DNA from 4 places in the Azohydromonas sp. genome. Region 1 is predicted to be linked to each of the others. Evidence: predicted binding sites of a transcription regulator. Region 1 holds the regulator's gene; each other region holds the start of a gene.
The links. The regulator sigma-54, encoded in region 1, starts transcription at its own class of promoters, with help from an activator protein. The targets are predictions, from matches to a motif close to TGGCANGNAANCTGCTTT.

Region 1 (7,521 bases):
TTGACGTCGACGACGTGGTCGTGTTCGACGACGGCGAGCAGGTTGGCCGGTTTGACGTCGCGGTGGATCAGCCCCTGGCGCGCCATGTAGCCCAGCGCCATCGCGCACTTGAAGCCGATCTCGACGATCTGCTCGAGCGACAGCAGCGCGTCGGGACGGCAGAAGCGGCGCAGCGTGACGCCGTCGACGTACTCCATCACCAGGTACGGTGACTGCGGGTCGTCCACCGCGTCGTACAGCTGCACCACGTTGGGGTGCTGCAGCCGGCCCACGAGCGCCGCCTCGGCGGCGAAGAAGCGCTGGTAGATCTGCGGCTCGTGAGCGTCGTGCCCGGCGGGCGGGCGCACCTGCTTGATCGCCACCGGCCGGTCGTGGAAGTCGTCGTGCGCGAGGTACACCTCGCTGGTCGCGCCCTCGCCGAGCCGCTTGAGCACGCGGTACTTGCCGATGCGCGGCGGCAGCGCCGGGTCGGTGACGAACGGGTGGTCGGCAGGCGGGAAGGCGACGGTCGACATGGGCGGCAGCACGCGGCGGTCACCGCCGCGCTGCGCGCATCGTCGCCGCCGCCGGTGCGCTGCGGTGGGCCGAACAACGCCGCGTTCGGCGCGCTGATCGGCGCGTCGGGCGACGCACCCGCGGACGCGGGATCGCGCGCAGGGGGCGCCCGTAGAATCGCTTGCATGATCCAAGCCAAGACCGAGCTGCTCGCGGCGCTGCGTCAGGCCGTCGCCGAACTCGGCACCGAGCCGCCGGTGGCACTGGCCTTCGAGCTGCCGCGGCAGGCAGCGCACGGCGACCTCGCGATCACCGCGGCGATGGCGTTGGCGCGAGTGCTGAAGAAGAACCCGCGCGAGCTCGCGCAGGCGCTGGTCGACGCGCTGCGGCGGCAGCCGGCGGTGCAGCGTTGGGTGGCCGGCATCGAGATCGCCGGACCCGGCTTCGTCAACCTGCGGCTGACCGACGCGGCGCGCCAGTCGGTGGTCGGCGAGGTGCTCGCCGCCGGCGATGCGTTCGGGCGACGCGCGTGCGACGGGCGGCGCGTGCTCGTCGAGTTCGTCTCCGCGAACCCCACCGGTCCGCTGCACGTCGGCCACGGCCGGCAGGCGGCGCTCGGCGACTCGATCTGCCACCTGCTGGCCACGCAGGGCTGGCAGGTCACGCGCGAGTTCTATTACAACGACGCCGGCGTGCAGATCGGCAACCTCGCGCTGTCGGTGCAGGCGCGGCTGCGCGGGCTGAAGCCCGGCGACGCCGGCTGGCCCGAGGCGGCGTACAACGGCGACTACATCGCCGACATCGCGCTCGACTTCGCGGCGCGCAAGACGGTGCGCGCCGACGACCGCGCCTTCAGCGCCAGCGGCGACCCCGACGACCTCGACGGCATCCGCCAGTTCGCCGTGGCCTACCTGCGCCACGAGCAGGACCTGGACCTGAAGGCCTTCGGCGTGCGCTTCGACCACTACTACCTCGAGTCGAGCCTGTACGCCGACGGCCGCGTCGACGCCACGGTGCAGCGCCTGGTCGCCGCCGGCAAGACCTTCGAGGACGGCGGCGCGCTGTGGCTGCGCAGCACCGAGTACGGCGACGACAAGGACCGCGTGATGCGCAAGTCCGACGGCAGCTACACCTACTTCGTGCCCGACGTCGCCTACCACATCGCCAAGTTCGAGCGCGGCTTCACGAAGGCGGTCAACATCCAGGGCAGCGACCACCACGGCACGATCGCGCGGGTGCGCGCCGGGCTGCAGGCCGCCGGCGCCGGCATCCCCGCCGGCTACCCCGACTACGTGCTGCACAAGATGGTCACCGTGATGCGCGGCGGCCAGGAGGTGAAGATCTCCAAGCGCGCCGGCAGCTACGTGACGCTGCGCGACCTGATCGACTGGACCAGCCGCGACGCCGTGCGCTTCTTCCTGATCAGCCGCAAGGCCGACACCGAGTTCGTGTTCGACGTCGACCTCGCGCTCAAGCGCAACGACGAGAACCCGGTGTTCTACGTGCAGTACGCGCATGCACGCATCTGCTCGGTGATCGCGCAGTGGGTGCAGCAGCACGGCGGCGACGAGTCGACGCTGCCTGGCGCCGACCTGTCCCGACTGACCGCGCCGACCGAGGCCGCGCTGATGCTCAAGCTCGCCGACTACCCGGCGATGCTCGAGCGTGCCGCCGCCGAGCTGGCGCCGCACGACGTCGCGTTCTTCCTGCGCGACCTCGCCGCGGCGTTCCACGCCTACTACGCCGCCGAGCGATTCCTCGTCGACGACGGCGAGCTGGCGCGCGCGCGCGTCGCGCTGCTGGCCGCGGTGCGGCAGGTGCTGCGCAACGCGCTGGCGCTGCTCGGGGTATCGGCGCCCGAGGCGATGGCGCGCGCCGAAGACGTGGTCACGGAGGCGGCATGACGGCCTCGACGCAGCGCGGCGGCTTCGTGCTCGGGATGGTCGTCGGGCTGCTGGTCGGCCTGGCGCTGGCGCTGGCGGTGGCGCTGTACGTGACCAAGGTGCCGGTGCCCTTCGTCGACAAGGTGCCGCAGCGCAGCAGCGAGATCGACGCCGCCGAGGCCGAACGGCTCAAGCGCTGGGATCCCAACGGCCCGCTGGCCGGAAAACCGGCGCAGCGTGCCGAGGCGCCGGCATCGCAGCCGTCCCCGGAAGCGCCTCCGCGGTCCGCCGCCCCGGTGACGTCCGCGAGCGCGCCGGCCGCCCCACGCACGCGCGATCCGGCGGCGATCCTCGCGGGGGTGGCGCCGTCGCCGGCCGCGCCGGCCACCGTGCCGGGCACCGACGCCTTCCGCTATTTCGTGCAGGTTGGCGCTTACTCTCGCTCCGAGGATGCCGAACAGCAGCGCGCGCGCCTGGCAATGCTCGGATTCGCCGCGCGCATCAGCGAGCGCCAGCAGGCCGGGCGCACCGTCTACCGCGTGCGCCTGGGCCCGTTCGAGCTGAAGGACCAGGCCGACGCCGCGCAGGAACGGCTGAAGAGCAACGCGGTCGAGTCAGCGCTGGTGCGCGTCGAGCGTTGAAGCATGTATGCCGACCGGGGTCCGGCGTGGCCGCCGTACCCTGCCCTTGAACCTCCGGGCCGTCGCGCGACACCGCGGCGGCCGTGCAACGAAGGACTCTGCCGATGAACCGCCGCCGCTTCTCCCTGCAACTCGCCGCCGCCGGCGTCGCGCTGCCGTTCGCGGGCCACTCGCTGGCGCAGCAGGCGCCGTTCGTCGAAGGCCGCGACTACATCCGCCTGGCGCAACCGGCGCCGACCTCGACACCGGGCAAGATCGACGTGCTCGAGTTCTTCTGGTACGGCTGCCCGCACTGCAACGCGTTCCAGCCGGCGGTCGAGACCTGGTCGGCGCGCCTGCCCGGCGACGTGGCGTTCCGCCGCGTGCCGGTGGGCTTCAGCGCGATGCACGAGACGCACGCCAGGCTGTTCTATGCGCTCGAGGCGCTGGGTGAGGTCGACAAGCTGCACCGGCGTGTGTTCGCCGCGATGCACGTGCAGCGCCGCCGCCTCGACAAGGAGTCCGACATCGCCGCGTTCGCCGCCGAGCAGGGGCTGGACCGCGACAAGTTCGTCGACGCGCTGCGCTCGTTCGGCGTGTCGACCAAGGCGCGCCAGGCCAAGGCGCTGGCCGAGGCCTACAAGATCGACGGCACGCCGTCGATGGGCGTGCACGGACGCTTCTTCACCTCGGGCAGCCTGGCCGGCAGCAACGAGCGTTCGCTGCAGGTGACCGACTTCCTCGTGCAGACCGTGCGCCGCGGCGGCTGACGCCGGCGCCGTGCATCGGCGCGATGCCGGCGTGACATTTTTCTGCGCGCCGCCGCGGTGCGGCGCAGCGGCATGGCTAGAATGCTCTGCAAGTTCTGTGCCGCCATGCCGATCGCACCTCTTGCCGCCCTGTCGCTGCTGGCCCTGCTGTTCGCCGCGGCGCCGGCGCAGGTGCGGGCCGAGCGCGGCGACCGCAGCCTGCCGCTGACCATCGAGGCCGACAAGCAGAGCACGGTCGACCTGGCCCGGCAGGTGGTCGTCTTCAACGGCAAGGTCGTCATCACGCAGGGCACGATGCGCATCACCGCCGAGCGCGTCGAGGTGCGCGAGACCCCGGAGGGCTGGCGCAGCGCCGTCGCGACCGGGCAGCCAGGGCAACCGGCGACGTTCCGCCAGAAGCGCGACGGCCTCGACGAGTTCATCGACGGCCGTGCCGAGCGCATCGAGTACGACAGCCGTGCCGACACGGTGCGGCTGCGCGGCAACGCGACGCTGCGGCGACTGCGCGGCAGTACGCCGGCCGACGAGGTGAGCGGGGACCTGATCACCTACGACAACGTCAACGAGGTGTTCAGCGTCGGCGGCGACGGCGGCGGGCGCGTGCGCGCGGTGCTGACCCCGCGCGAGGCGGCGGCCTCGGCGCCGCCGGCGGGGACGCCGCGTTGAAGGCGCCGCTCGACGCCGCGTCGACGCTGGCGTCGACGGCGGTCAGCCGACTCGAGGCCCAGGGTCTGCACAAGCGCTACGGCGCGCGCGTGGTCGTCAGGGACGTCGCGCTGGCGGTCAGCGCCGGCGAGGTGGTCGGCCTACTCGGGCCCAACGGCGCGGGCAAGACGACGATCTTCTACATGGTCGTCGGGCTGGTGCGCGCCGACGCCGGCGAGATCCTGATCGACGGCGAGCCGGTGCACCACCGCCCGATCCACGAGCGCTCGCGCCTGGGGCTGAGCTACCTGCCGCAGGAGGCGTCGATCTTCCGCAAGCTCACGGTCGAGGAGAACATCCGCGCCGTGCTCGAGCTGCAGCGCGGCGCCGACGGCCGGCCGCTGCGGCCGGCCGAGATCGAGCGCCAGCTCGAGGACCTGCTGCTCGACCTGAGCATCGACAAGCTGCGCGCCAGCCCCGCGCCGGCGCTGTCGGGCGGCGAGCGCCGGCGCGTCGAGATCGCGCGCGCGCTGGCCACGCAGCCGCGCTTCATCCTGCTCGACGAGCCGTTCGCCGGCGTCGACCCGATCGCGGTGATCGAGATCCAGCGCATCATCGGCTTCCTGAAGGCACGCGGCATCGGCGTGCTGATCACCGACCACAACGTGCGCGAGACGCTGGGCATCTGCGACCGCGCCTACATCATCAGCGACGGGCAGGTGCTCGCCGAAGGCACCCCGGCGGACATCGTCGACGACCCCGACGTTCGCAAGGTGTACCTCGGCGAGCACTTCCGCATGTAGGGCCGCGCCGTCGCCATGAGCATGAAGCCGTCACTGCAGGTCCGGCTGTCGCAACACCTGGCGCTGACGCCGCAGCTGCAGCAGTCGATCCGGCTGCTGCAGCTGTCGACGCTCGAGCTGCACCAGGAAGTCGAGCAGATGCTCGAGGCCAACCCGTTCATCGAGCTCGACGACGAGGTGCCGACGCCGTTCGAGGCCTCGCTCGACACCGCCGCCGCGGTGCCCACGCCCGCCGCCGAGCGCGACGACACCGACGGCCGCGTCGACAACGACGAGCCGGCCGGCATCGACCGCGACGAGGCCGGCGCGACCGAACGCGAGGACTGGGCCAACGGCACCGAGGGCGACGACTTCGACGGCATCCGCGAGACGCCGCCGGGCGCCGGCGACGACGCCGACTTCGAGCCGCAGCAAGGCGGCGGCGGCGACACGCTGGCCGCCCACCTGCGCCGCCAGCTCGCGGGCATGCGGCTGTCGGCCGAGGACGCGGCGGCGGTCGAGGCGCTCATCGACTCGCTCGACGACGACGGCTACCTTGCCGACGCGCTCGACGACATCGCGCGGCAGCTCGCCGGCGACGACGACGAGGTCCGCGACGAGCTGCTGGCGCGGCTGCGCTGCGCGCTGCACTGGCTGCAGGCGATGGAGCCCTGCGGCGTCGGCGCACGCGACCTGCGCGAGTGCCTGCAGCTGCAGCTGCGCGAGCGGCCCGACACGCCGGCGCGCGCGGTCGCGCTGGCGATCTGCGAGCAGCACCTCGAGCTGCTGGCGCGGCGCGACGTCAGGCGGCTGATGGCCGTGACCGGTGCCGACGACGAGCTGATCCGGCAGGCGCAGTCGCTGATCGTGGCGTGCGAACCCAAGCCCGGGCGGCCGTTCTCCCGCGCCGAGGCGAACATCGTGGTGCCCGACGTGATCGTCGTGAGGAGCGGGCGCGGCTGGAAGTGCGTGCTCAACCCCGACGTGATGCCGCGCCTGCGCATCAACGACCTCTACGCGCAGGCGATTCGCGGCCAGCGCAACGGCACCGGCGCCGGGCTGTCGACGCGGCTGCAGGAGGCGCGCTGGTTCATGAAGAACGTGCAGCAGCGCTTCGACACCATCCTGCGCGTGTCCAGCGCGATCGTCGAGCGGCAGAAGAACTTCTTCAGCCACGGCGCGATCGCGATGAAGCCGCTGGTGCTGCGCGAGATCGCCGACGAGCTCGGCCTGCACGAGAGCACGATCTCGCGCGTGACCACCGCCAAGTACATGGCCACCCCGTTCGGCACCTTCGAGCTGAAGTACTTCTTCGGTTCGTCGCTGGCCACCGACGCGGGCGGCAACGCGTCGAGCACCGCGGTGCGCGCGCTGATCAAGCAGTTCGTCGCTGCCGAGGACGCCGCGCGCCCGCTGTCGGACAGCCAGCTCGGCAAGATGCTCGAGGAGCAGGGCATCCAGGTGGCGCGGCGCACGGTGGCCAAGTACCGCGAGGCGCTGAAGATCGCGCCGGCCAACCTGCGCAAGGCGCTGTGAACCCCGCGCGCACCGGCGCCGCGCTGTTCCTGCCCTGCGCCGGCGGCACCGAGGCGCTGCTCGTCGACGAGTGCCACCGGCTGCTCGGTGCCGACGCGGCGGTCGAGCCCGGCCGCGGCGGGGTCACCGTGCACGGCGACGAATCGGCGGCGATGCGCCTGAACCTGGGCAGCCGACTCGCGCAACGCGTGCTGTGGCCGCTGGCCGCCGGCGACTACCGCGACGAGGACGACCTGTACGCGCTGGCACGGCGCGTGCGCTGGGCCGACTGGATCGGGCCCCAGCACACGCTGCGTGTGGACACCAGCGCGCGCGCCGCGCCACTGCGCAGCCTGCACTTCGCGGCGCTGCGCATCAAGGACGCGGTGTGCGACGCGCTGCGCGAGGCCACCGGCGCGCGACCCGGCGTCGACACGCGCGCGCCCGACCTGCCGCTGCTGCTGCACCTGGGCGAGCGCCAAGCCACGCTGTACGTCGACACCTCGGGCGAGGCGCTGTTCAAGCGCGGCTGGCGCGACGCCGGCGCCGCCGGCCAGGAGGTCAAGGGCGAGGCGCCGCTGAAGGAGACGCTGGCCGCCGCGATGCTCGCCGCCGCCGGCTGGCACGGGCGCGCCGACGACCCGCCGCTGTTCGACCCGTGCTGCGGCGCCGGCACGATCGCGATCGAGGCCGCGCAGCTGGCGTGCGGCATCGCGCCCGGCCTGCAGCGGCACTTCGCGTTCGAGCGCCTGGCGCCGTTTCGCGCGCACGCCGCGGCGTGGCAGGCGATGCGCCGCGCCGCGCGCGAGCG
Region 2 (7,521 bases), on a different contig from region 1:
CCGGCATGGTCGGCGTCTACGACGAGCTCGACCCCGTGCTGCGCGAGCGCGTCGAGGACGTGGTGCTGAACCGCACGCCGGCCTGCCCACCCGGCGAGCCGCCGATGTCGGCCACCGAGCGCCTGCTCGAGATCGCGGAGGCGGTCAAGGGCGCGGCGCGCGACGACTCGGCGCGGCTGGCGTGGCGCGCGCAGGCAGTCGAGCAGCGCCTGTCGCATGCGCTGGTGCACGGCATCACCGACTTCATCGTCGAGGACACCGAACAGGCCTGGCGCGACATCGAGGCGCGCGGCGGGCGCCCGCTGCACGTCATCGAGGGCCCGCTGATGGCCGGCATGAGCGTCGTCGGCGACCTGTTCGGCGAGGGCAAGATGTTCCTGCCGCAGGTGGTCAAGAGCGCGCGCGTGATGAAGCAGGCGGTGGCGCACCTGCTGCCGTACATCGAAGCCGAGAAGCAGGCGCAGCTCGACGCCGGCGGCGAGGCGCGCGCGCGCGGCAAGGTGGTCATCGCCACCGTCAAGGGCGACGTGCACGACATCGGCAAGAACATCGTCGCCGTGGTCCTGCAGTGCAACAACTTCGAGGTCGTCAACATGGGCGTGATGGTCCCGTGCCAGGACATCCTCGCGAAGGCCAGGGTCGAGGGCGCCGACCTGATCGGGCTGTCGGGGCTGATCACGCCCAGCCTCGAGGAGATGCAGCACGTGGCCGCCGAGATGCAGCGCGACGACTGGTTCCGGCTGAAGAAGACCCCGCTGCTGATCGGCGGCGCCACGACGAGCCGCGTGCACACCGCGGTGAAGATCGCGCCGCACTACGAGGGGCCGGTGGTCTACGTGCCCGACGCGTCGCGTGCGGTGGGCGTGTGCTCGGACCTGCTCAGCGACGAGCGCGGCGCCGCCTTCGTCGCCGAGGTCGCGGCCGACCACGAGCGCGTGCGGCGGCTGCACGCGGCGAAGAAGACCACGCCGCTGGTGTCGCTGGCGGCGGCGCGGGCGAACAAGACGCGCATCGACTGGTCGGCGCACGTGCCGCCGAGGCCGCGCTTCATCGGCCGGCGCGAATTCCGCCACCAGGACCTCGCCGAACTGGCGCGCTACATCGACTGGACGCCGTTCTTCCAGACCTGGGACCTCGCCGGGCGCTTCCCCGACATCCTGCGCGACGAGGTGGTCGGCGCCGAGGCGACGCGCGTGTACGACGACGCCAAACGCCTGCTCGAGCGCATCGTCAAGGGCCGCTGGCTGAGCGCGAACGGCGTGGTCGGGCTGTGGCCGGCGAACACCGTCGACGACGACACGATCGAGCTGTACACCGACGAGCGGCGCGAGCAGGTGCTGCTGCGCTGGTCGCCGCTGCGCATGCAGACCGAGCGCCCGGTGGTCGACGGGGTGCGGCGGCCGAACCGCTCGCTGGCCGACTTCGTCGCGCCGCGCGGCGTGGCGCCCGACCACGTCGGCGTGTTCGCCGTCACCGCCGGCATCGGCGCCGACGAGCACGCGCGGCAGTTCGTCGACTCGCACGACGACTACAGCGCGATCATGGTCAAGGCGCTGGCCGACCGGCTCGCCGAGGCCTTCGCCGAGTGGCTGCACGAACGCGTGCGCAAGGACTTGTGGGGCTACGCCGCCGACGAGCTGCTCACGCACGAGGAGCTGGTGGCCGAGCGCTACCGCGGCATCCGCCCGGCGCCCGGCTACCCCGCGTGCCCCGACCACAGCGTCAAGCGCGCGATGTTCGAGCTGCTGCACGCCGAGCGCATCGGCATGGGGCTGACCGACAGCCTGGCGATGACCCCGGCGGCCAGCGTCAGCGGCTTCTACCTGGCGCACCCCGACGCGACGTACTTCAACGTCGGCCGCATCGGCGACGACCAGCTCGCCGACTGGGCGCGCCGCCAGGCGCTGGGCGAGGACGAGGCGCGTCGGCTGCTGGCGCCGGTGCTGTAGCCGCGCCGCTGCGCGACGGCCCGACCGCCTGCGCGGCGCTCAGGCGCCGGGCAGGCCGCGCCGGTACTGCATCGCCTCGCCGAGGTGGGCCATGCCGAGCCGGTCGACGCCGGCGAGATCGGCGATGCTTCGCGCGACCTTCAGCACGCGGTGCAGGCTGCGCCCCGACCAGCCCAGCCGCTGCGCCGCCTGCTGCACGAAGCGCTGCGCGGCGTCGTCGAGCGCGCAGTGCACGTCGAGGTCGGCCGCGTCGAGCAGCGCGTTGACCTTGCCCTGTCTCGCGAGCGAGCGCTCACGTGCAGTCGCCACGCGCGCGGCGACGACGGCGCTCGGATCGCCCTGCGGCAGCGACAGCAGCTCCGCCGGCGCCACCGCACCGACCTCGACCTGCAGGTCGATGCGGTCGAGCAGCGGCCCCGACAGCCGGCCCTGGTAGCGCGCCACCGCCTCGGGCGTGCAGCGGCACGCCCGCCCGGTGGCGACCCCTGCGCCGAGCCAGCCGCAGGGGCAGGGGTTCATCGCAGCGACGAGCTGGAAGCGCGCCGGAAAGCTCGCCTGGCGGGCCGCGCGCGACACGGTGATGCGGCCGGCCTCGAGCGGCTCGCGCAGCGCCTCGAGGCTCGCGCGGCCGAACTCGACCAACTCGTCGAGGAACAGCACGCCGCCGTGCGCCAGCGAGATCTCGCCGGGCCGCGGCGGCGAGCCGCCGCCGACCAGCGCCACCGCGCTGGCCGAATGGTGCGGCGCGCGCAGCGGGCGTCGGCGCCACCGGCGCGCGTCGAACCCCTCGGCGCCCAGCCCCTGCAGTGCGGCACTGGCCAGCGCCTCGTCGTCGTCCATCGGCGGCAGCAGCCCCGGCAGTCGCATCGCGAGCATCGACTTGCCGCTGCCCGGCGGGCCCACCATCAGCAGGCTGTGGCCGCCGGCGGCGGCGATCTCGAGCGCGCGCTTGGCCGCCGTCTGGCCGCGCACGTCGCGCAGGTCGGGGCCGGGCGAGGGCGCCTCGCGCGCCGGCGCGACCGCCTGCGGCAGCGGCGTCGCCGCGTCGCCCGGCTGCAGCGCGCGCACCACGTCGAGCAGGTGCGCAGCGGCGCGCACGTCGACACCCTCGACCAGCGCCGCCTGCGCCGCGCTCGCCGCCGGCAGCACCAGCGCCCGCCCGGCGCCGGCGCGCCGGTGCGCCAGGGCCAGCGCGACCGCACCGCGCACCGGGCGCAGTTCGCCGGCCAGTGACAGTTCACCGGCGAACTCGGCGCCGGCGAGCCGCTTGGCGTCGACCTGCCCGGCCGCGGCGAGGATGCCCAGCGCGATCGGCAGGTCGAAGCGCCCCGACTCCTTCGGCAGGTCGGCCGGCGCCAGGTTCACCGTGATGCGCTTGTTGTGCGGGAACCCCAGGCCGGCGTGCGCCAGCGCGGCGCGCACGCGCTCGCGCGATTCCTTGACCTCGGTGTCGGCCAGGCCGACCAGCGTGAAGCTCGGCAGCCCGTTGGCCAGGTGCACCTCGACGCGCACCTCGGGTGCGTCGAGCCCGACGAGCGAGCGGCTGTGCACGACGGCAAGCGACATGGCGGCGGCGTCCCCGGCAGCGCTGCCCGCGGCCCCATGCCGCGGGCAGCGCCGCCGCCATTGTGGGCGGCGCGCCCGGCACGCCCGACTCCCCCATCGGGGCCGGTTCGGCACGCACCAGCGGCGTGCCCGAAGGCGCGGTGCACCGCCTCGGTGCACCAACGGCGGGCGCCGTCGCGCGTTGCTGCCCCTGCCGCGCTGCAGCGACCGGCACGACAGAGGTGGCACGGAAGCTGCAGGTGCGTTGTCGTCTTCCCGTCAACCCCCTCACCAGAAGCGGAGTCTGCACATGAAAAAGCCCCTCGTGGCCCTGGCCGCCCTCGCCGTCGTCGGCGCCGCGCACGCCCAACTCTCGGCCAACGTCGCGCTGACCAGCAACTACAAGTTCCGCGGCCAGGACCAGAGCGACAACCGCCCGGCGATCCAGGGCGGCTTCGACTGGACCTCCGGCGGCTTCTACGCCGGCAACTGGAACTCGAGCATCGGCTTCACCGACGCCGGCATCGAGTCCGACCTGTACGGCGGCTACCGCGGCGAGGCCGGCGGCGTGGCCTACGACGTCGGCGTGATCGGCTACCTGTATCCGAGCTTCGGCGACGGCAACACCGTCGAGGTGTACGGCGGCATCACGATCGGCATGTTCACCGCGAAGTACGCGCACACCGTCAGCAAGGGCTACTTCGGGCTGGCCGGCGATCAGGAGGGGCGCGGCACCGGCTACCTGTCGCTCGCCGCCGCGGTGCCGGTCAGCGACGCGGTGACGCTCGACCTCGGCGTCGGCTACACGCGCCTGTCCAGCGACCTGAAGGACGCGATCGGGCTGCCGAGCTTTTACGACTACAAGCTCGGCGCCTCGATGATGCTGCCCGGAGACTTCAAGCTCGGCGCCGCGTTCGTCGGCGCCACCAAGGACGGCGCGAACCAGTGGGGCGACGTGAACAAGGCGCGCTTCATCGTGACGCTGAGCAAGTCGCTCTGAGCGCGCCGCCCCTTCACGAAACCCCGAAAGGAGCAACCATGAAGATGGTGACCGCCGTCGTCAAGCCATTCAAGCTCGACGAAGTACGCGAGGCCCTCAGCGCGATCGGCGTGCAGGGCATCACGGTGACCGAGGTCAAGGGCTTCGGCCGCCAGAAGGGCCACACCGAGCTGTACCGCGGCGCGGAGTACGTGGTCGACTTCCTGCCCAAGGTGAAGATCGAGGCCGCGGTCGAGGACACGCTCGTCGAGCGCGTGATCGAGGCAATCGAGTCGTCGGCTCGCACCGGCAAGATCGGCGACGGCAAGATCTTCGTGGCTGCGCTCGAGCAGGTGGTGCGCATCCGCACCGGCGAGACCGGCAAGGACGCGCTGTGAGCGGCACAACCCACCGAGACATCCCCATGAAGAGACTTCTTGCCATCCTCGCCCTCGGCTCGATGCTGCTGGGCTTCGCGGGCGCGTCGTTCGCCCAGGACGCCGCGTCGGCGGCGGCATCGGCCGTCGAGGCCGCCAGCGACGCCGCGGGGGCACCGGCCGAGGCCGCCGCCCCCGCCGCGGCGAGCGCCGTGCACAAGGGCGACGTCGCATGGATGATGACCGCCACGCTGCTCGTGCTGTTCATGGCCGTGCCGGGCCTGGCGCTGTTCTACGGCGGCCTGGTGCGCGCGAAGAACATGCTGTCGGTGCTGATGCAGGTGATGGTCGTGTTCTCGCTGATCAGCGTGCTGTGGGCCGTGTACGGCTACAGCCTCGCGTTCGGCGGCGAGGGCCTGATCATCGCCGGCTTCGACAAGCTGTTCCTGTCGGGCGTGACGATCGACACTCTGGCCGACACCTTCACCGCCGACGTCAAGCTGCCCGAGTACGTGTTCGTCGCGTTCCAGGCCACGTTCGCCGGCATCACCTGCGCGCTGATCGTCGGCTCGTTCGCCGAGCGCATCAAGTTCTCGGCGGTGCTGCTGTTCTCGGTGATCTGGTTCACGCTCGCCTACCTGCCGATCGCGCACATGGTGTGGGGCGCCGGCGGCTACCTGCTCGACAAGGGCGCGCTCGACTTCGCCGGCGGCACCGTGGTGCACATCAACGCCGGCATCGCCGGCCTGGTGGGCGCGTACATGCTCGGCAAGCGCGTGGGCTACGGCAAGGAGGCGATGCCGCCGCACTCGCTGCCGCTGACGATGGTCGGCGCCGCGATGCTGTGGGTCGGCTGGTTCGGCTTCAACGCCGGCTCGAACCTGGAAGCCACCAGCGGCGCCGCGCTGGCCTTCGTCAACACGCTGCTGGCCACCGCCGCCGCGGTGCTGACCTGGTGCCTCGGCGAGGCGCTGACCAAGGGCAAGGCGTCAATGCTCGGCGCGGCGTCGGGCGCGGTCGCCGGCCTGGTGGCGATCACGCCGGCCTGCGGCACCGTCGGCCCGATTGGCGCGATCGTCATCGGCGGCGCGGCCGGCTTCGTCTGCCTGTGGGGCGTCAACGGCCTCAAGCGCATGCTCGGCGCCGACGACTCGCTCGACGTGTTCGGCGTGCACGGCGTCGGCGGCATCCTCGGCGCGATCCTCACCGGCGTGTTCTCCGCCGCGTCGCTGGGCGGCATCAAGGGCGACGACTACTCGATCGCCTCGCAGGTGCTGATCCAACTCGAGGGCGTGATCATCACCATCGTCTGGTCGGCGGTGGTCGCCTTCGTCGCCTACAAGGTGGTCGACACGCTGATCGGCCTGCGCGTGCCCGAGGAGGAGGAGCGCGAGGGCCTGGACATCACGTCGCACGGCGAGACGGCGTACAGCAAGTAGCGCCACCCGGCGTCGAACCCCGCGGGCCACCTTCGGGTGGCCCGCTGCTTTCGGCGCCCGCGCGCGGGGGGCGCTGCCTACAATCGACGACCCGCCGCCCAGGACACCCGCGATGGTCCCGCACCTCATCACCGCCCTGACCGGGCCGATCAACGAGCTCGAGCAGCGCATGCTCGAGTCGATGCCGGCCATCGAGCGCTGGTTCCGCCTCGAGTGGATGGAGCACACGCCGCCGTTCTACACCTCGGTGGACATCCGCAACGCCGGCTACAAGCTCGCGCCGGTGGACACCAACCTGTTCCCCGGCGGCTGGAACAACCTCACCGACGAGATGCTGCCGCTGGCGGTGCAGGCGGCGATGGCGGCGATCGAGAAGATCTGCCCCGAGGCGAAGAACCTGCTGCTGATCCCCGAGCAGCACACCCGCAACACGTTCTACCTGACGAACGTGCAGCGGTTGATGCAGATCTTCCACCAGACCGGGCTGAACGTGCGCCTGGGCACGCTCGACGAGGAGATCAAGAAGCCGACCAAGGTCGCGCTGCCAGGCGGCAGCGAGCTCACGCTCGAGCCGCTGGTGCGCACGCGCACTCGCCTGGGGCTGAAGGACTTCGACCCCTGCACGATCCTGCTCAACAACGACCTGTCGGGCGGCATCCCGAAGGTGCTCGAGGGGCTGCACGAGCAGTACCTGCTGCCGCCGCTGCACGCCGGCTGGGCGGTGCGCCGCAAGAGCCACCACTTCCGCAGCTACGAGGAGGTGGCCAAGAAGTTCGCCAAGCTGCTCGGCATGGACCCGTGGCTGATCAACCCGATGTACGCGCACTGCGGCAAGGTCGACTTCGCCGAGGGCAGCGGCATCGACTGCGTCAAGGGGCACGCCGAGACGCTGATCGCCAAGGTGCGGCGCAAGTACAAGGAGTACGGGATCGCCGAGAAGCCGTTCGTCGTCGTCAAGGCCGACGCCGGCACCTACGGCATGGGCATCATGACGGTGCGCGACCCGAAGGAGCTCGACGACATCAACCGCCGCACGCGCAACAAGATGAGCGTGATCAAGGAGGGCCAGGAGGTCACCGAGGTCATCATCCAGGAAGGCGTGCCGACCTACGAGCGCATCAACGAGGCGGTGGCCGAGCCGGTGGTCTACATGCTCGACCGCTACGTGGTCGGCGGCTTCTACCGCGTGCACGCCGAACGCGGCGTCGACGAGAACCTCAACGCGCCCGGCG
Region 3 (7,521 bases), on a different contig from region 1:
CTGCCAGCCCGCGCTTCGCGCTCAAGGGCACCGGCTTCGTGGTCGGCGACGGCAACCTGGTGGTGACCAACGCCCACGTGCTGTCGGGCGACGCCGACGCGAAGCCCGGCGAGCCCGGCACGCGCCAGGTCGTGCAGGTCTGGCGCGGGCCGCGCGACTGGAGCATGCGCGGCGCCACCGTGGTCGCGTCCGACCGCGCGCGCGACCTGGCGCTGCTGCGCATCGACGGCGCCGCCGTGCCGGCGCTGCCGCTGGCCGAGCCGGCGGGCATCCGCGAAGGGCAGTCGATCGCCTTCATCGGGTTTCCCATCGGCGGGCTGCTGGGCTACTCGCACGTCACGCACCGCGGCATCATCTCGTCGATCACGTCGGTGGCGCTGCCCACGCCGCAGGCCGGCCAGCTCAGCGAGCGCGCGGTGCGGCGGCTTTCGGAAGGCAACTTCGAGGTCTACCAGCTCGACGCGGTGGCCTACCCCGGCAACAGCGGCGGCCCGGTGTTCGACGCCGACACCGGCGAGGTGGTCGGCGTCATCAATATGGTGATGATCAAGGGCACGCGCGAGTCGGCGCTGTCCACGCCGACCGGGCTCACCTACTCGATCCCGGTGCGTTTCGTGCGCGAACTGCTCGAACGGCGCTGACGCCGGCTGGCCCGGGTTCCGTCTGCACGGGACCGGACGGAGCCGGGTCGGCCGACGCGGCTGGACCCGGCGTGACCGCAGCCTGGACGACCGAACCGGTTGTCTCTGCCGGATGCGGGTCCGGTGTTTGTGTCAATCGGTGTGTGTCCACCCCTCATTCGAGGGGGTCGGTGGCTTGCGTTGATCGTGTCCCAACGCGTGGTGTAGGTCCACAGCCCGGAAGGGCCGAGATGCACGCGGGTCTCAGCGCTGCACAGCAGACAGCCGAGGCTGGGCAGTATCGCTGAGCGACTGCAGGCCCTCAAGCTGCATGTAGCGGCGCTGCAAAGTCCACTCGTCGTTCTGCTCGAGCAAGATGGCGCCCACCAGGCGCGTGACGGCACGGTCGTTGGGGAAGATGCCCACGACATCGGTACGCCGCTTGATCTCGGCGTTCTGGCGCTCCAGCGGGTTGGTGGAGTGGATCTGCAGCCAGTGCGCTCGGGGGAAGTCCATGTAGGCCAGCACCTCGTGCTCGGCGCTGTCCATGAGCGCGCCGATCTTGGGGAACTTGCCCCGCAGCTGGTCGGCCACGACACGCCACTGCTCGCGCGCGTTGGCCGCCGTCTCCTGGGCGAAGACGGTGGCAATCGCTGCGCTGACCATGCGGCGCTGGGTCTTCGGGGCGTGCGCCAGGGCATTGCGCATGAAGTGCACGCGGCAGCGCTGCCAGGTGGCCTTGAGCACCTTGGCGGCGGCGGCCTTGATGCCCTCATGGCTGTCGCTGATGACGAGCTTGACCCCTCGAAGACCACGCCGCGTGAGGCTGCGCAGGAACTCGGTCCAGAACGGCTCGGCCTCGCTGGCGCCGACCTTCATGCCCAGCACCTGGCGCTGGCCGTCGGTATTGACGGCAACAGCCACTATCACCGCCACGCTGACGATGCGGCCGGCCTCGCGCGTCTTGACGTAGGTGGCGTCGATCCACAGGTACGGCCAGTCGCCCTCGATGGGGCGCTCGAGGAAGGCGCCCACGCGCTCGTCGAGCTCGGCGCACAGCCGGCTGACCTCGCTCTTGGACACGCCGCTCATGCCCAGCGCCTTGACCAGCTCGTCCACCGAACGCGTGGAGATGCCCTGGACGTAGGCCTCCTGGATGACGGCGGCCAGCGCCTTCTCGGCGGTGCGGCGCGGCTCCAGGAACTCGGGGAAGTAGCTGCCGCGGCGCAGCCTGGGGATCTTGAGCTCGACAGTGCCCGCGCGAGTGTCCCAGGTCCGCTCGCGGTAGCCGTTGCGGCTGTTCAGGCGTGCGCCCGGGGCCTTCTCGTCGTAGCCGGCGCCGCAGCGGCCCTCGACGTCGATCTCCATGAGGCGCTGGGCCATGAACTGCACCATCTGGCGCAGCACGTCGACATCGGGTCCCTTCTCGGCCAGTTCGGCCAGTGTCATGATCGGTGCGGTCATCGTGGAATCTCCTTCGGACAGGTTGGTTGGGTCGCACCTCAACCTTATCCGGGGCCACGATGGCCACCCCGAGCGGGACGGCCGCCGCCGCGCGGCAAGCCGCTACGGGTTACGCCCTTCGGGCTGCACCCGGCGCGTCTTGCCGCGCACCGAAGGACTTACACCACTTCCTGGGACACCACCCTTGCGTTCGACGGCGACATCGACGTGCGACACACCACTCCCCCGCCCCGCGGCCAGCGCCGGCGACGCAGATGACCGGTGAATCGGGGCCATTTCTGCGCCGCAACGCGCGTCGAACCGGCTTGCGGCGGACGTGCGCAGCACGCACTGGCCCTTCGGCCGCCCGCAGGCCCCTGCAACGAGGCGTCCGCGCCTGCGCCACGGCCGACGCTTTTTGTAACCAGCCCCCCCGCTGTTGGGGGGGTGACGCGGGCACAATTCACGCCAGTTCGGTAGTGTCTACGGTCGTGGAGGGGGAGAGCCCATGAACAGTGTGTCGGTCGTCGAACCGCAGCATGGCGTCGTCCCGTTCGGCCTGCACCCCGCGGCGCCGCAGATACACATGCCGCGCACCGCACTGCCGGCCGCCGGCGGCCACGCGGACACGCTGGCGCTGCTGAGCATCGACCACGGCCGCGCCGACGGTACGCAGACCTTCCGCATCCGTGCCGCGCAGGCCGACACGCAGCGCCGCGCCGCGCGTCAGCTGGTGCGCCGCATGTACTCGCACCGCGGCTACCTGACGCCCGAGGCCGACGAGCCGGTCAACCCGCACACCGTGACGCTGGTGGTCGCCCGTGCCGAAGAGGCCGTCGGCACGCTAACCGTGGGCTTCGACTCGCCGGCCGGGCTGCTGTGCGACGAACTGTTCGGTCCCGAGGTCGACGCGCTGCGCCGCGCAGGGCGCCGCGTGTGCGAGTTCACCAAGCTCGCGCTCGACGTCGACGGCAACTCGCAGCAGGTGCTGGCCAGCCTGTTCCACATGGCCTACCTGCACGCGCACCGCATCCGCGGCTGCGACGACGTGCTGATCGAGGTCAACCCGCGCCACGTCGGCTACTACAAGCGCATGCTCGACTTCCGCGTCGTCGGCGAGGAAAAGCTGTGCCCGCGCGTCAACGCGCCGGCGGTGCTGATGGCGCTGGACCTGTCGCACACGCGGCGGCAGATCGAGCTGTACGCGGGGCGCTTCGACATCCTCGCCACCGAGCGGTCGCTGTACCCCTACGCTTTCGCGCCTGCCCAGGAGAGCGAGTTGCTGGGCATCCTTTTTGGGTCTGCGACGGCGCCTTCTCACTGTGTGGCCTAACATCGCTGTTTGAAGGCGGAACCATCCGTCCACGATCGGCGGGCTCCGGCAGTTGCACAACTGTTCGGCTCGATGCGCGTTCGGCGCGTGGGGCTTCGACCAAGGTTCCCGTTCGTGGGGGGGAGGCCTTGCGACTAAGACGCCGGCCTGACACTCAGCTGCGGCGCGCCCCGGCGCAAGTGCCGATCTTCGGTCGGTGACGCCAGTCGTCTTCCACAAGGTCGAGGTTGGCGTTTCGCACCCGGCCCACCCAAGCCGGTGGGGGGCACAAGTGGAGCTCGCCGGTTGGCAGGGCGCACGCATGCCGCGGCAGGCCCATGTAAGGCACGTCGACAACTGCGCCCAGGGCTGTATCCCGCCGGCAAGTGGCACGCGCGGAGACCCAATGTATGTGTGGCAAGGTTGGCCCCCAGGGAAGTTCGCCGTCCGGTTCCTCTAGCAGCGCGGCGCGCGGCGGGGACGGAAGCGCTTGCCGCGAAGTGCGCGTTCAGGCTTGCGGGCGTGGGCCCCGCGTCGCGCCCGCAAGTTGGGCTCGCGGCGCAAATGCAGACTGCGGGCGTACGCCTCGGACCACAATGACGGAAAGTCGGGGGCACCGTCCGCGACCCTGACTCGACTGGTAGGCGACGGATGTCGATCCGCTTTACAGGTCGATATCTCGCAGACGGCAACCCGAAGCTCGGTTCGGAAAATTTGCCAGACAGAACAACAGGTTGAGTTGCTCCCCCCGTCCGGTTGGCACGCGTTCTGCTAGATGATCGACACGCGGCAGGTAGCCGCTGTTCTCGGCAAGCAAACAGGTCCCCCATGGCCCAGAAGGAGTTCAACATGACGACGATCCGCAAGGCGTGTGCGAGTGCGGTACTCGCCGCGTCGGCATTGGCTGGAGTGAGTGCCCAGGCAGCGCCGACCTTCGGCGATGGCTTCAACGGCATCTACTTCCAGAACTTCGAGACGCTGTTCCGCGCGTCGACCGCCTGCACGGCTGCGACCTGCGAGGCCGCCATCGCGGGGGATCCGGCGGGTTACCAGCGCGTGCGGCGCGACGTGATCGGCAACATCAGTCAAGGGGATCTGTTCATCGGTATTCTGAACATCCAGAACATCGACAGCCCCAATCAGGGCACGGAGGTGTGGAGCACCTCCGCCGGGGATCGCTTCCGCGGGTACTTCGTGCAGGAAGTCCTTAACGTGAACGCCGTAGTTCCGACCAACGCAATCATCACGCTCGGGGCGGGCACCGACCCGTTTGGCTTCCTGGCTGCGGGCGAGATGTTCGCGCTGTACACGGGCGCCTCGCAGCTGAATACCGGTGGATCTTTGCTGAACAGCATCAATTCGGCGACCGCCGGTACGCTGTGGGGCAAGCTGGGACTCGGCACGGAGGGTTATGCCTACACCGCGACAGACCTGACTCAACTGATCACGTCGAGCAACACCGAAGCGTTTCTCGGGCTTAATCTGCTGTTCGCGGGGCCGTCGTACAACGCAGGCCCGTTGGCGTACATGAACGACTTCAACGAGGACTTGTTCGGTGGCGTTGCCGCCGCGGATGCGGCGGAAGTGTGCACGGCGGCGGACCTCGCGAATGCGAATGTGTCGTGCACGAACTTCGCCGGCACGAGCGAGATCGAGCAGAACGTGAACTACAACCCGGGGACGACTACCGGGTCGAACAACTGGCAGTACGCCAGCAACGATCCGTTCAAGTTCTACACCGCGGTGCCGGAGCCGACGTCGCTGGCGCTGATCGGCCTCGGTCTGCTTGGGTTGGGTGCGGCCCGCCGTCGCCGCTCCGCCTGATCGTTAGGTTCTCGGTTTGACACGACGCCCGGCAGCCGCCGGGCGTCTTGCTTTTGCGCCCGGCACGGCTGCCTCACGACGGTGCGATCCCCTCCGCGGTGCCAACTGGAGTGAACCCCTGAGGTAGGGCGGGCCGCGATCGTTGGACCGATGCGCCGGCGAAGAGACGTTCGAGGACGTCACCGCTCGATCGCTGCGACTCAGCGAAGAGATCCACAAGAGTCGCCTCCACTCGGCGCTCGGATCTCGTCCACCTGCAGCGTTCAAGGCACAGCTCGGCGGGCAGCACAAGGCACACACCGGGGCGGAAGGAGGCAGGCAGAGCCACTGTCGGGGCACGCGATGTGGTGATCCGCGGCGCGCGCCTCGGACGCGACATCGCTGGTCATGATCGCGGTACGTCGCGATTGCCGCGATGCAGCAGTGCCGTTCCGATCACGATCGCGCCAATGCCGCACCACCGGGTCGGGCTCACGTGCTCGGCGAAAACCAGCATCCCGCCCGCAACGGCCACGCCGTTGGTCACGGCCAACTGCAGCGGCACGATGACGGCGGCCCTGCCGCGCTGGAAGGCGGCCTGAAGCAGGACGAGCCCCGCGACGTTGGCGGCCATCACGGCCAGCAGCATCGGATCGAGCGCGAATTCCCACGGCATGGGTGGCGCGGTGGCCGCGGCGGTGGTGGCTGCGGCCGACGTCATCGCCTTGGTCAGCGTGGCGCCACATCCAAACGCGAGGCCCACGGTTAACGCCAGCGCCAGCTCGCCGCGTGCCCCGCGGCGCACCGCCAGCAGCAGTGCGCCGGCGGCGGCCAGCGACGCGGCCAGCAGCCCGAGCAACGACGTGCTGTCGATGTGCGTTCCCGGCGATGCCGACGGGTCGAATGCCAGCGTCGCCGCACCGGCGATCGTCACCGCGATGCCGAGCCACTCCTGGCGCGACATGCGCTCGTGAAGAAAGGCAACGGCGAGGAAGATCAGGAACACGTCGCCAACCGTCATCAGCGGCTGGACCAGGCTGATATCGCCGAGCGTCGTGGCGCGGATGAAGAGCAGCCATCCGGCAATCGTCGCCGCGAGGCCGCTCAGCCATCGCCAGTCACCGAGAAGCGCGCGCGCGACCTGCAACGGCGGTGCGACACCGATGCGCGGCTGGCCCCGTGCCGAGATCTTCCACAGCAAGTAGCCCACCTGCATGCACAAGGTCGCGCCCAGCGCTATCACGACCACGCTCACGGGGCGCACCGCTGTGCCAGGCTGGCCATGCGTCGAGTCCGCTTCAGCGTTGCATGGCCCGGCCCACAAAGAGGCCAGCGTAGAGCCGTTCAAGTTCGTCGACGACGACTTCAGGACGAAAGCGCAGCGAACGCTGCTTGCCGGCCTCGCCCAATCGCTGTCGCAACGCCGGGTCCTGGGCGATGCGGTGGAGCGCTTGCGCCAACGCGTCGGGCCGGTCGTGCGGGACGATGAAGCCGTTGACCTCGTCGTCGACGAGTTCGTCGGCCGACACCACGGTGTCGGCGACGATCACCGGCTTGCCGAACCACATGGCTTCCATCGCCACCAGACCCTGCGTTTCCACGAGCGACGGCAGCACGAACACGTCGCAGGCGGCGTAGTGCCGGGCCAGCGGCGCGTGCGCCAGGAAGCCCAGGAAGCGCACATCGGCGTCGATGCCCATTGACTGCGCGAGCCGGCCCAGCCGATCGCGCTGACCGCCATGGCCCGCGATCCACAGTTCGGCCCGGCCGGTGAACCGCTGGCGAAAGCGGGCGAAGCCGTCGAGCAGCAGCGGTAGGTTCTTCTCCGGATCGAGCCTTCCGGCGAACATCACGACGAAGTCGGCGTCGCGCGTCGCCGGTTCCGGCTGGGCCTGCGCCGGGAAGCGCACCGGGTTGCTGATGTACGTCACCGGCGCGGTGATGCCGGTGCCGGGTAGCTGCGCGGCCATGTTGCGCGAGACCGCGATCACCGCGTCCATGCGGTTGCAGCGGCGCACGATCTCGGCGCGGATCAGCGGCCGCAGCGGCCGCATCGGCAGCGGCTGCGTCAGGTGGTCCTCGGTCATGTGGTAGGTGTAGACCTGCGGCAGGCGCATCGACGCGGCCACGCGCATCGCCCTGACGAGCATGACGCCCAGGTAGTGGTGATGCAGCAGGTCGGGTCGGACTTCGGCGAAGATGGCGCGCAGCCGGCGCACCGACGGCAGCGCCTGGTAGAAGCCGAACGCCCGAACGGTGAACACGCGGTGCACGTCGACGCCGCGCCAGGTCTGGCGTTCGGGCTCGCCACGGCGTCGTGTCGTGACGACGCTGACCCTGTGG
Region 4 (7,521 bases), on a different contig from region 1:
CCTGTTCCAGGTTCACCGTGCCGGTGCCGTCGAGCCCGGCGGTGCGCGCCAGGCTCTCGGCCGACACGTCCACCGTGAACTGCGACGCGGCGGCGTCGAGCGAGGTCACCGTCATGCACGCGCCGTTGAGCGCGATGCTGTCGCCGGGCACCGCCTCGGCCAGCCAGCCGGCGGGGGTCTCGACGGTGAGGCGGCGGCCGTGCTCGCGGCCGCTGCCCAGCGGGGTCGACGCGGCGATGCGGCCGACGGCGGTGATGATGCCGGTGAACATGGCGGCGATTGTCGCAGGGCGGCGGGCGGGCCGCCGGGCAGGGCGGCGGGTGGGGCGGCGGACGGGCCGTTGGGCGGGCCGGCCGGCGGGGCGGGCGGCGTGCGTCAGGCGCCTGCGCGGTCGACCTCGGCCGCGCACGGCAGCCGTGCGACGATGCGCAGGTCGTCGCCGACGCGCTCGACGGCGTGCCAGCGCAGCGGCAGCGCGTCGGCCAGTTGCTCCAGCGGGCCGAAGGCGGCCATCTCGCGGCCGATGCCGATCAGCTTGGGTGCCAGGTACACCAGCAGCTCGTCGACCCAGCCGGTGCGCAGCAGCGACGCGTTGAGCTTGTGCCCGGCCTCGACGTGCAGTTCGTTGACGCCGCGCCGGCCCAGGTCGAGCAGCATCGCCGCCAGGTCCACCTTGCCGTGCGCGTCGGGCAGCGCCACCAGTTCGGCGCCGCGCTCGCGCAGCGCGGCGGCGCGCCCGGCGGCAACGACGGTATCGGCGGCATCGACGGTGTCGGCGCCGTGGGCGCCGTGGGCGCCGTCGGCGGCGTGGTAGATCAGTACGTCGCCCGGCGGCTGCAGCAGCCGGGCGGTGGGCGGCGTGCGCAGCCGCGCGTCGACCACCACGCGCAGCGGCTGCAGCACCGTGGGCACGTGGCGCACGTCCAGCCGCGGGTCGTCTTCGAGCACGGTGCCGATGCCGGTGAGCACCGCGCCGGCGCGCCGTCGCCACGCGTGGCCGTCGGCACGTGCCGCCTCCCCGGTGATCCACTGGCTGACGCCGTTGGCGAGCGCCGTGCGCCCGTCGAGCGACGCGGCCACCTTCATGCGCACCCACGGCCGGCGGCGCCGCATGCGCGAGAAGAAGCCGATGTTCAGCTCGCGCGCCGCGGAAGCGACGTCGGCGTCGGCCTCGCCCGCCATCTGCACCGCGACGCCCGCGGTGCGCAGCCGCGCGAGGCCCTGGCCGGCCACCAGCGGGTTCGGGTCACCGACCGCCACCACCACGCGGCCGACGCCGGCGTCGGCCAGCGCGTCGCAGCAAGGCGGCGTGCGGCCGAAGTGCGCGCAGGGCTCGAGCGTGACGTACACCGTGCTGCCGCGCGGGTCGTGCCCGGCCGCGCGTGCGGCCTGCAGCGCGGCCACCTCGGCGTGCGCGCCGCCGGCGCGCTGCGTGAACCCCTCGGCCGTCCAGCCGGCGCCGACGATCACGCAGCCGACGCGGGGGTTGGGGTCGGACAGGGCGATGCTGCGTTCGGCCAGCGCCAGCGCGCGCTGCAGGTGGGCGCGATCGACGGCGTCGTGCATTGGCGCAGTCTAGCGGCGGCGCCGGGCGCTGCAGGCGGGGCCAGACAGCGCAACGGGCGCCCGCAGGCGCCCGTGGAGAAGGCTAGCCGTTCGGCGCCGACGATCCGCTCGGGCCGTCGCCCGGCTGCGGATCGCGGCGCGCCCCGCGGGTCAGCCGCGCCGACGCCGGCGCGAGGCCGCCAGACCGGCCAGCGCCAAGCCCGTCAGGGCGAGGGTGGCGGGCTCGGGCGCGGGGTTCGGGTCGATCGGATCGCCGGCGATGGTGATGCCGTCGAAGGCGAGTCCGCTGTCGTAGATCTGGTCGGCCCAGTTGACGACGCCGAACTCGAGGTAGTAGTTGCCGGCGTCAGGAATGGCGTAGTCCATCTCGATCCAGCCGGTCTGACCGCAGCCTTGGCCGATGCCGGCGAAGCACGCGCCGCTATAGCCACCGAGCGGGCTCCAGATGGTCTTGCCATCGATGATCTCGGTGGTTGCCGGTGCCAGCGTGACTCCCGCGGCCAGTCCGGGCAGCCCGAACCCGGGCACGGTATCGCCGGTCGGGGTGGTGCGCGCTGTGAACAGGATGGTTTCCGCCGTGGTGCCGGTGTTGATGAGCTTCACCCAGGAGTACTCGATGTACCCGGAGCCATCGGACGTGACGTAGTTGAAATAGAAGTTGAGTGCGTCGCCGCTCGCGGCACCGAAGGTCGGCGATCGAGCCACCGAACTGTTGGTTTCAGAGCCGATGTTGAGGTCGCCGTTGTTGCCGGTGGCGCCACTTGTGGACACGTAGCCGTAGTCGCCGCCTTGCGGCGATGCCGTCACGTCGCCATCCGCGCCCAGTGTGCCGCAATGGCTGCCGCCGACGCAGGTGTAGCCGGCCGGCAGGGGTGCCGCCGCGGCCGACCCGCCGGCCAGCATGGCGGCGGCGGCCAGACTGGCTGCCGCCAGCAGCTTCAATCTCGGTTTGTTGCTCATCTTGGTTTCCCTTCAGGAGTGAACTCGCGACCATGAATGCCCAAACCGTCGCTGCGCCCGACACGGCTGTCGCGAAGGCCGTCGCACCGCGCCGCCAGAACGGTTCGATGGATTGGATGCAGATTCCGTGCCAGACCACAAGGGTCGTAGGAATATCTTTAGATTCAATTACTTATCGCCGGTCCCTGAGCTGCCTTCATGGCCACCGCGGGCGGGCGCGCAAAGTTGTAAGAAAACTTGACAGGCGACGCCGCCGTACCGTGGGCTTCGGCGCACCGCACCCTCATGGCACTGATGTGCTGCGGAGCTGATGAACCGCGGCCCCGGATCGGTCGTCGATGCGCGCTACAGCGAAGGCTGGTGATGCCAGGTGGTGCCGTCGACGTACGCCGTCGCGGCGTCGTCGTCGGGGCAGTCGAACGGCGTGCCGGCCGCACCGGCGCGGATGACGAGGAAGTTCTGGTTCAGCAGCGGCGCGTCGACACCGCGTTTCGACGCGTCGGGCGCCGGCGCGCCGTAGTCGAGCGGGTGCTCCTGGTTGCGCATCGCCGGCGTGCCGCTGCCGACCGCGCGGTGGTCGCGGTACGGGGTGTAGCGGCACACGCGGTACGCCGTGTCGGTGGCGTCGGCGATGCTGGCCGCCAGCTGCAGCCCGAGCACCCGCGAGCGCCCCGACCAACGCGGCGGGGTGTCGGCCGGGTCGACCGGCACGGCGCAGAAGTAGCGCACGCCGGACGCGTCCTGTTGCTCGTGGCAGGCAACGCTCAGCACCGACGGGTGCGTGCGTTCGACGACCACCTGCACCGGCAGCGCCGCGCTCGGCGGCAATTCGGCGTCGGCGCCGGCGGGCTGGGCCGACCCGGTGGCGAAGCGCACGTGGCCGCGCAGCAGGAACGCCGTGACGGCCGTGCAGTCGATGGTCGTGCTGCAGATCTGCGTGATCACGCCGGTGGCGTCGTCGAACACCCACGACACCGTGCCGCCGTCGGGCTGCGGCGGCGTGAACCGGCTGGTGGAGCCTTCGTCGACCGCCTCGATCGGGATCGCCGGGTGCCGGCCCGCGGGGCCGCCGAGCGGTGCGCCGGTGCGCGCCAGCCGCAGCGTGCCGGCCAGTTCGGGCGGCACCGCGGTGATCGTCGTGCTCAGCCGCACCGACTGCGGCTCGGTGCCGTCGCGCGCGAGCCACTGCACGTCGACCACCAGCGTCTTCATGCGCGGCGCCGCGGGGGCCGACGCGGCGTCGGCGGCGGCGTCGACGACGGTGCGCGTCAGCGTGAAGGTGGTGTTGGCGTCGGTGCTGTCGGCCGACTCGGGCGGCAGGCTGTCGATGTCGGTGTAGTCGACCTCGTCGGCGACCTCGCCGGTGGCCACGTAGGCGCGCCACTGTTCGACGGCCTGCTGCGCGATGCGCACCGCCTCGCTGCGCTGCCGCGCGACGTCGCCGGTCTGGCGCAGCGTGCTCTGCAGGCCGACGTAGGCGATCATGCCGAAGGTCATCACCGCCAGCGCGACCAGCGCCTCGATCAGCGAAACGCCGCGTGCCGGGCGTGCGCGGTGCGCGGCGGCCATCAGAAGTCCCTCCAGCTGCCCGGCACGCGCACGAACGAGCCGTGGGTCTTGTGCAGGCGCGACAGCGTCGCGGCGTCGTACTCGACGGTGTGCGGGCCGGTGCCCGCCAGCGTCAGCGCCGACTCGGCGACGACGGCGCCGCGCACCGTGGCCGCCACCCCGCCCCACTGCGCGCCGGTCAGGTAGACGACACCGTTCACCACCGCGCCGGCCTGGCTCGCCGTCAGATCGCCGTTGACGACCAGCAGCGCCGGCTCGGCGGCGGTGCCGATGGGTTCGGGCGTGTCCAGGTCGAGGTTGCCGCCGATCCAGACGACGCGGCCCGGGTCGAGCCGCACGAGGTCGCGCACGGCGGCGCCGCTGCAAGTGGGGCTGCAGGTGAGTTCGACGGCGGCCGGCTGCTGTCGGTACGTGTCGCGCCCGGCGCCGAACACGCCGGTGAACATGCGATCGGGCGTGAGCGACGGGTCGGACAGGCGCGGGTCGTTCTCGACCACCGACGCTTCGGTCGGCGTACCCGGCGCGGAAGCCAGCAGCAGCGGCGTGCCCTGGAGGGCGGCATCGCCGGTCAACACGGTGATGCCGGTCGTGCCGTGCACGCTGTTGATCGCGCGCAGCAGGCTGGCGCCGACGTCGAGTTCGCCGCGCACGCTGAGCGCCGCCGCCGGCGGCGCGGCGAGCGCGCCCTTCAACGCGGCGAGCACCGTCACGCGCGCCTGCGCATCGCCCGGCGAGGTGGCATCGGCGCACACCTGCCCGGGGGTGGTGTCGAGGCGCGTGCAGCCGGTGGCCTCGACGCGGACGACGCCCGCGGGATACGGTGGCTCGGCCGGGTTGTCCGGCGCGTCGTGGAAGCGCACGCGGAAGGCGGGGAACGGCCCGGCGCCGGCGGGTTCGGCGAGCGCGGGGGCGGCGGCAGCGGGGCAACTGCAGCGCCAGTCGCTGCCGTCGAACACGCAGGCCGGGCGCAGCGGTTCCTCGGCGGTGCCGTCGGCGTCCTTGTCGTACTTCAGCGCGGTGACCAGCCCCGTGTCGGCGGCGATCTGCAGGTAGCGCTGGCGGAACGCGGTGTCGGTGGTCGATGCGTCGACGTGAGGCTGGCACTGGGCGTCGACGCGCCCGGCGTTGAGCATCGTCAGCGCCCACTCGATGCCGGCCTCGGCGGCTTCGAGCGCCTGCGTCGAACGGTACTGGTTGGCCGAGGTGCGCTGCTCGAAGATCAGGTTGCGGCCGGTGTAGCCGGCCACCAGCGCGACGACCAGCAGCAGCAGCAGCACGACGACGAGCGCCGCCGCGCCGCGCTGGCCGGCGCGCAGGGGGGCGCGGAGGGTGGCAGGGCGGCGGGCCGGTGTCATGGCGGGCACGGCAGCACCTCAGGCGGGGCACTGGCCCTGCGCGTCGTCGTTGCGCACGCGCACGACGGTGCGCAGGCTGCGCTGCACGGCGGGGTCCGAAACCGCCTGGCCGGTGATGTCGACGATGAATTCGCGCACCGTCAGCGTCGGGCAGGCGGGTTCGGCGACGCCGCCGCACGGCGTCGCGCAGGCCAGCACCAGCGTCTGGTGGTTCGGGGTGACGGCGAATGCGGTGACGCGCAGCGTCTTCGGGTCGGTCAGTTCCTGCCAGCCCGCCTCGCCCATGCGCGTCTTCAGCGCGGCGCCTTCGAGCTTGAAGCCGAACGGGCCGTCCTCGCCGGAGTTGCGACGGTAGCGGTAGCCGACCTGCGTCGCGCCGGCTGTCGTCGGGCTGACGCTGGCGTAGGGGTTGGGCTGCGGCACGGCGTCGGGCGTCCAGATACCGCGGTCGGCCCACTGCCAGTGGCTCGCGCGGCGCAGTTCGCGCGTGACGATGTCGGCGGCGGCACGCAGGTCCTGGTGCACCTGCGTCTCGAGCAGCAGGCGCCGGTTGTCGGTGAGCTGCGTCGACGTGAGCATCGCCGCCGAGGCCACCACCAGCAGGCCGACGGCGATGCCCACCATCAGTTCGACGAGCGAGATGCCGCGCTGCACGGCACGGCGCGACGGTCGGCCGAGGTTCCGGGTCAGCACGAGGCGACTCCCTTGACGCCGCCACCGGGCGAACACACCGTCGGACGCCCCGAGCGGCCGACGGTGGTCCTCAGCGAACGCGCGTCGTCGATCGACGCGAACACTTGCACCTCTTCGAGTCGCACGGCGACCAGGCGGTGGTCGACGCGCAGCGCACCCGTCTCGGCGATGAAGCCGAACGACGCTGGCTGATTCTCGGGCAGCGTCAACCGCACGCCGGTGCCGACCGGCACCTGCACCGTGCGGATCTCGACCGTGTGGGCATCGGTGCAACTCGCGCCCGGAGCCTGGGTGCAGTCACAGGTCAGTTCCCAGTCGGCGTTCGTGATCATGTAGATCGTGTAGCACGACATGCTCGCGTCGTCGGCCAGCGTCTTGAAGTGGATGTAGACGTCGCCGTTGCGGCTGGCGGCCTCGGTGCGTGCGTACTGCAGGTCGGTGACCAGTTGCGCGTTCACGCCCTTGAGCCGCTGCACCCGCATGTAGTCGACGAACGACGGCGCCGCGAGCATCAGCAGGATGGCGATGACCGCGATCGCGATCATCAACTCGACCAGCGTGAAGCCGCGGCGGTGCATGGTCATCGGGCCCAGCAACGGTTCGAGGCCGACCAGTCGAAGTCGGCGTCGGCCGCGTCGGCGGCACCGGCGCCGGCCGAACCATAGGACAGGTTGCCGCCGGCAGCGCGAATGCGCAGGCGCTGGCAGTTGCCGTCCTTGGCCTGCGACGAACCCTCGGCCGGCACGGCGGTGACGGCGTAGCCGGTGGCGCCGGCGTTGCCGACGGACAGCGTGTAATGGCCCTTCGGGCTCGCGGCCGTCATGCCCAGCCCGGGCGTCTCGTCGTCGGCCGCGTTGGTCAACGATGCGGCGTAGGCAGCGTGGTTGCCGCGCCAGCGTTCCTGCGCCTGCTGCACGGCCGACAGCGCCTGGTACGCGTCGGAGCGGCGGCTCTTGCGGATGGCGTCCTGAAACGCGGGCAGCGCGACCGCGGCCAGCAGCGCGACCACCGCGACGGCGATCATCGCCTCGATGAGCGTGAAGCCGCCGGTGGCCAAGGGCACCGGCGTTTGCGTCCCAACGCGTGACATAGTTCACTCATTATGAAGGGGACCGAGGGCTCGATCCGAGCGCCGTCCGTCGGTGCAGATCGACCGCTGGTCGTCGGCGCCCTGGTCGCGCTCGAGTCTCAGCACAGGGGGTAACCCGGCAGCCCTGGCGCCGGGGTGCACGAGCGGGTGCGTCCCATCACGTTGACGATCTGCCGCAGCTCGGTGCCGTCGGCGATCCGCACCCGGATCGTGGCCGTGGGCGTGACGGTGCCATAGGTCGGGTCGATGGTCATCGCCTTGACGTTGGCCTTCAGCGTCAATCCACCG

Region 2: the regulator sigma-54 is predicted to act here: its motif matches at 3,738-3,755, upstream of PKC53_RS05175 (TorF family putative porin).
Region 3: the regulator sigma-54 is predicted to act here: its motif matches at 4,133-4,150, upstream of PKC53_RS12685 (PEP-CTERM sorting domain-containing protein).
Region 4: the regulator sigma-54 is predicted to act here: its motif matches at 2,642-2,659, upstream of PKC53_RS16590 (NF038132 family protein).

Annotation. Positions count from the first base shown of each region.
Region 1 is NZ_DAOKZA010000010.1:70,518-78,038, reverse strand. It holds gene PKC53_RS05765 (serine/threonine-protein kinase) at 1-515, opposite strand, end outside; gene argS (arginine--tRNA ligase) at 681-2,399, shown strand; gene PKC53_RS05755 (SPOR domain-containing protein) at 2,396-3,019, shown strand; gene PKC53_RS05750 (thiol:disulfide interchange protein DsbA/DsbL) at 3,124-3,768, shown strand; gene lptA (lipopolysaccharide transport periplasmic protein LptA) at 3,874-4,434, shown strand; gene lptB (LPS export ABC transporter ATP-binding protein) at 4,431-5,216, shown strand; gene PKC53_RS05735 (RNA polymerase factor sigma-54) at 5,238-6,731, shown strand; gene PKC53_RS05730 (THUMP domain-containing protein) at 6,728-7,521, shown strand, end outside.
Region 2 is NZ_DAOKZA010000009.1:55,140-62,660, forward strand. It holds gene metH (methionine synthase) at 1-1,949, shown strand, start outside; gene PKC53_RS05170 (YifB family Mg chelatase-like AAA ATPase) at 1,989-3,515, opposite strand; gene PKC53_RS05175 (TorF family putative porin) at 3,805-4,494, shown strand; gene PKC53_RS05180 (P-II family nitrogen regulator) at 4,533-4,871, shown strand; gene amt (ammonium transporter) at 4,898-6,289, shown strand; gene gshA (glutamate--cysteine ligase) at 6,402-7,521, shown strand, end outside.
Region 3 is NZ_DAOKZA010000033.1:213-7,733, reverse strand. It holds gene PKC53_RS12700 (serine protease) at 1-641, shown strand, start outside; gene PKC53_RS12695 (IS256 family transposase) at 885-2,084, opposite strand; gene PKC53_RS12690 (long-chain N-acyl amino acid synthase) at 2,572-3,396, shown strand; gene PKC53_RS12685 (PEP-CTERM sorting domain-containing protein) at 4,225-5,199, shown strand; gene PKC53_RS12680 (EamA family transporter) at 5,585-6,433, opposite strand; gene PKC53_RS12675 (glycosyltransferase family 4 protein) at 6,477-7,521, opposite strand, start outside.
Region 4 is NZ_DAOKZA010000058.1:1,652-9,172, reverse strand. It holds gene PKC53_RS16600 (riboflavin synthase) at 1-271, opposite strand, end outside; gene ribD (bifunctional diaminohydroxyphosphoribosylaminopyrimidine deaminase/5-amino-6-(5-phosphoribosylamino)uracil reductase RibD) at 376-1,566, opposite strand; gene PKC53_RS16590 (NF038132 family protein) at 1,717-2,526, opposite strand; gene PKC53_RS16585 (pilus assembly protein PilV) at 2,872-4,095, opposite strand; gene PKC53_RS16580 (PilX N-terminal domain-containing pilus assembly protein) at 4,095-5,450, opposite strand; gene PKC53_RS16575 (prepilin-type N-terminal cleavage/methylation domain-containing protein) at 5,469-6,143, opposite strand; gene PKC53_RS16570 (GspH/FimT family pseudopilin) at 6,137-6,727, opposite strand; gene PKC53_RS16565 (type IV pilin protein) at 6,724-7,206, opposite strand; gene PKC53_RS16560 (GspH/FimT family pseudopilin) at 7,332-7,521, opposite strand, start outside.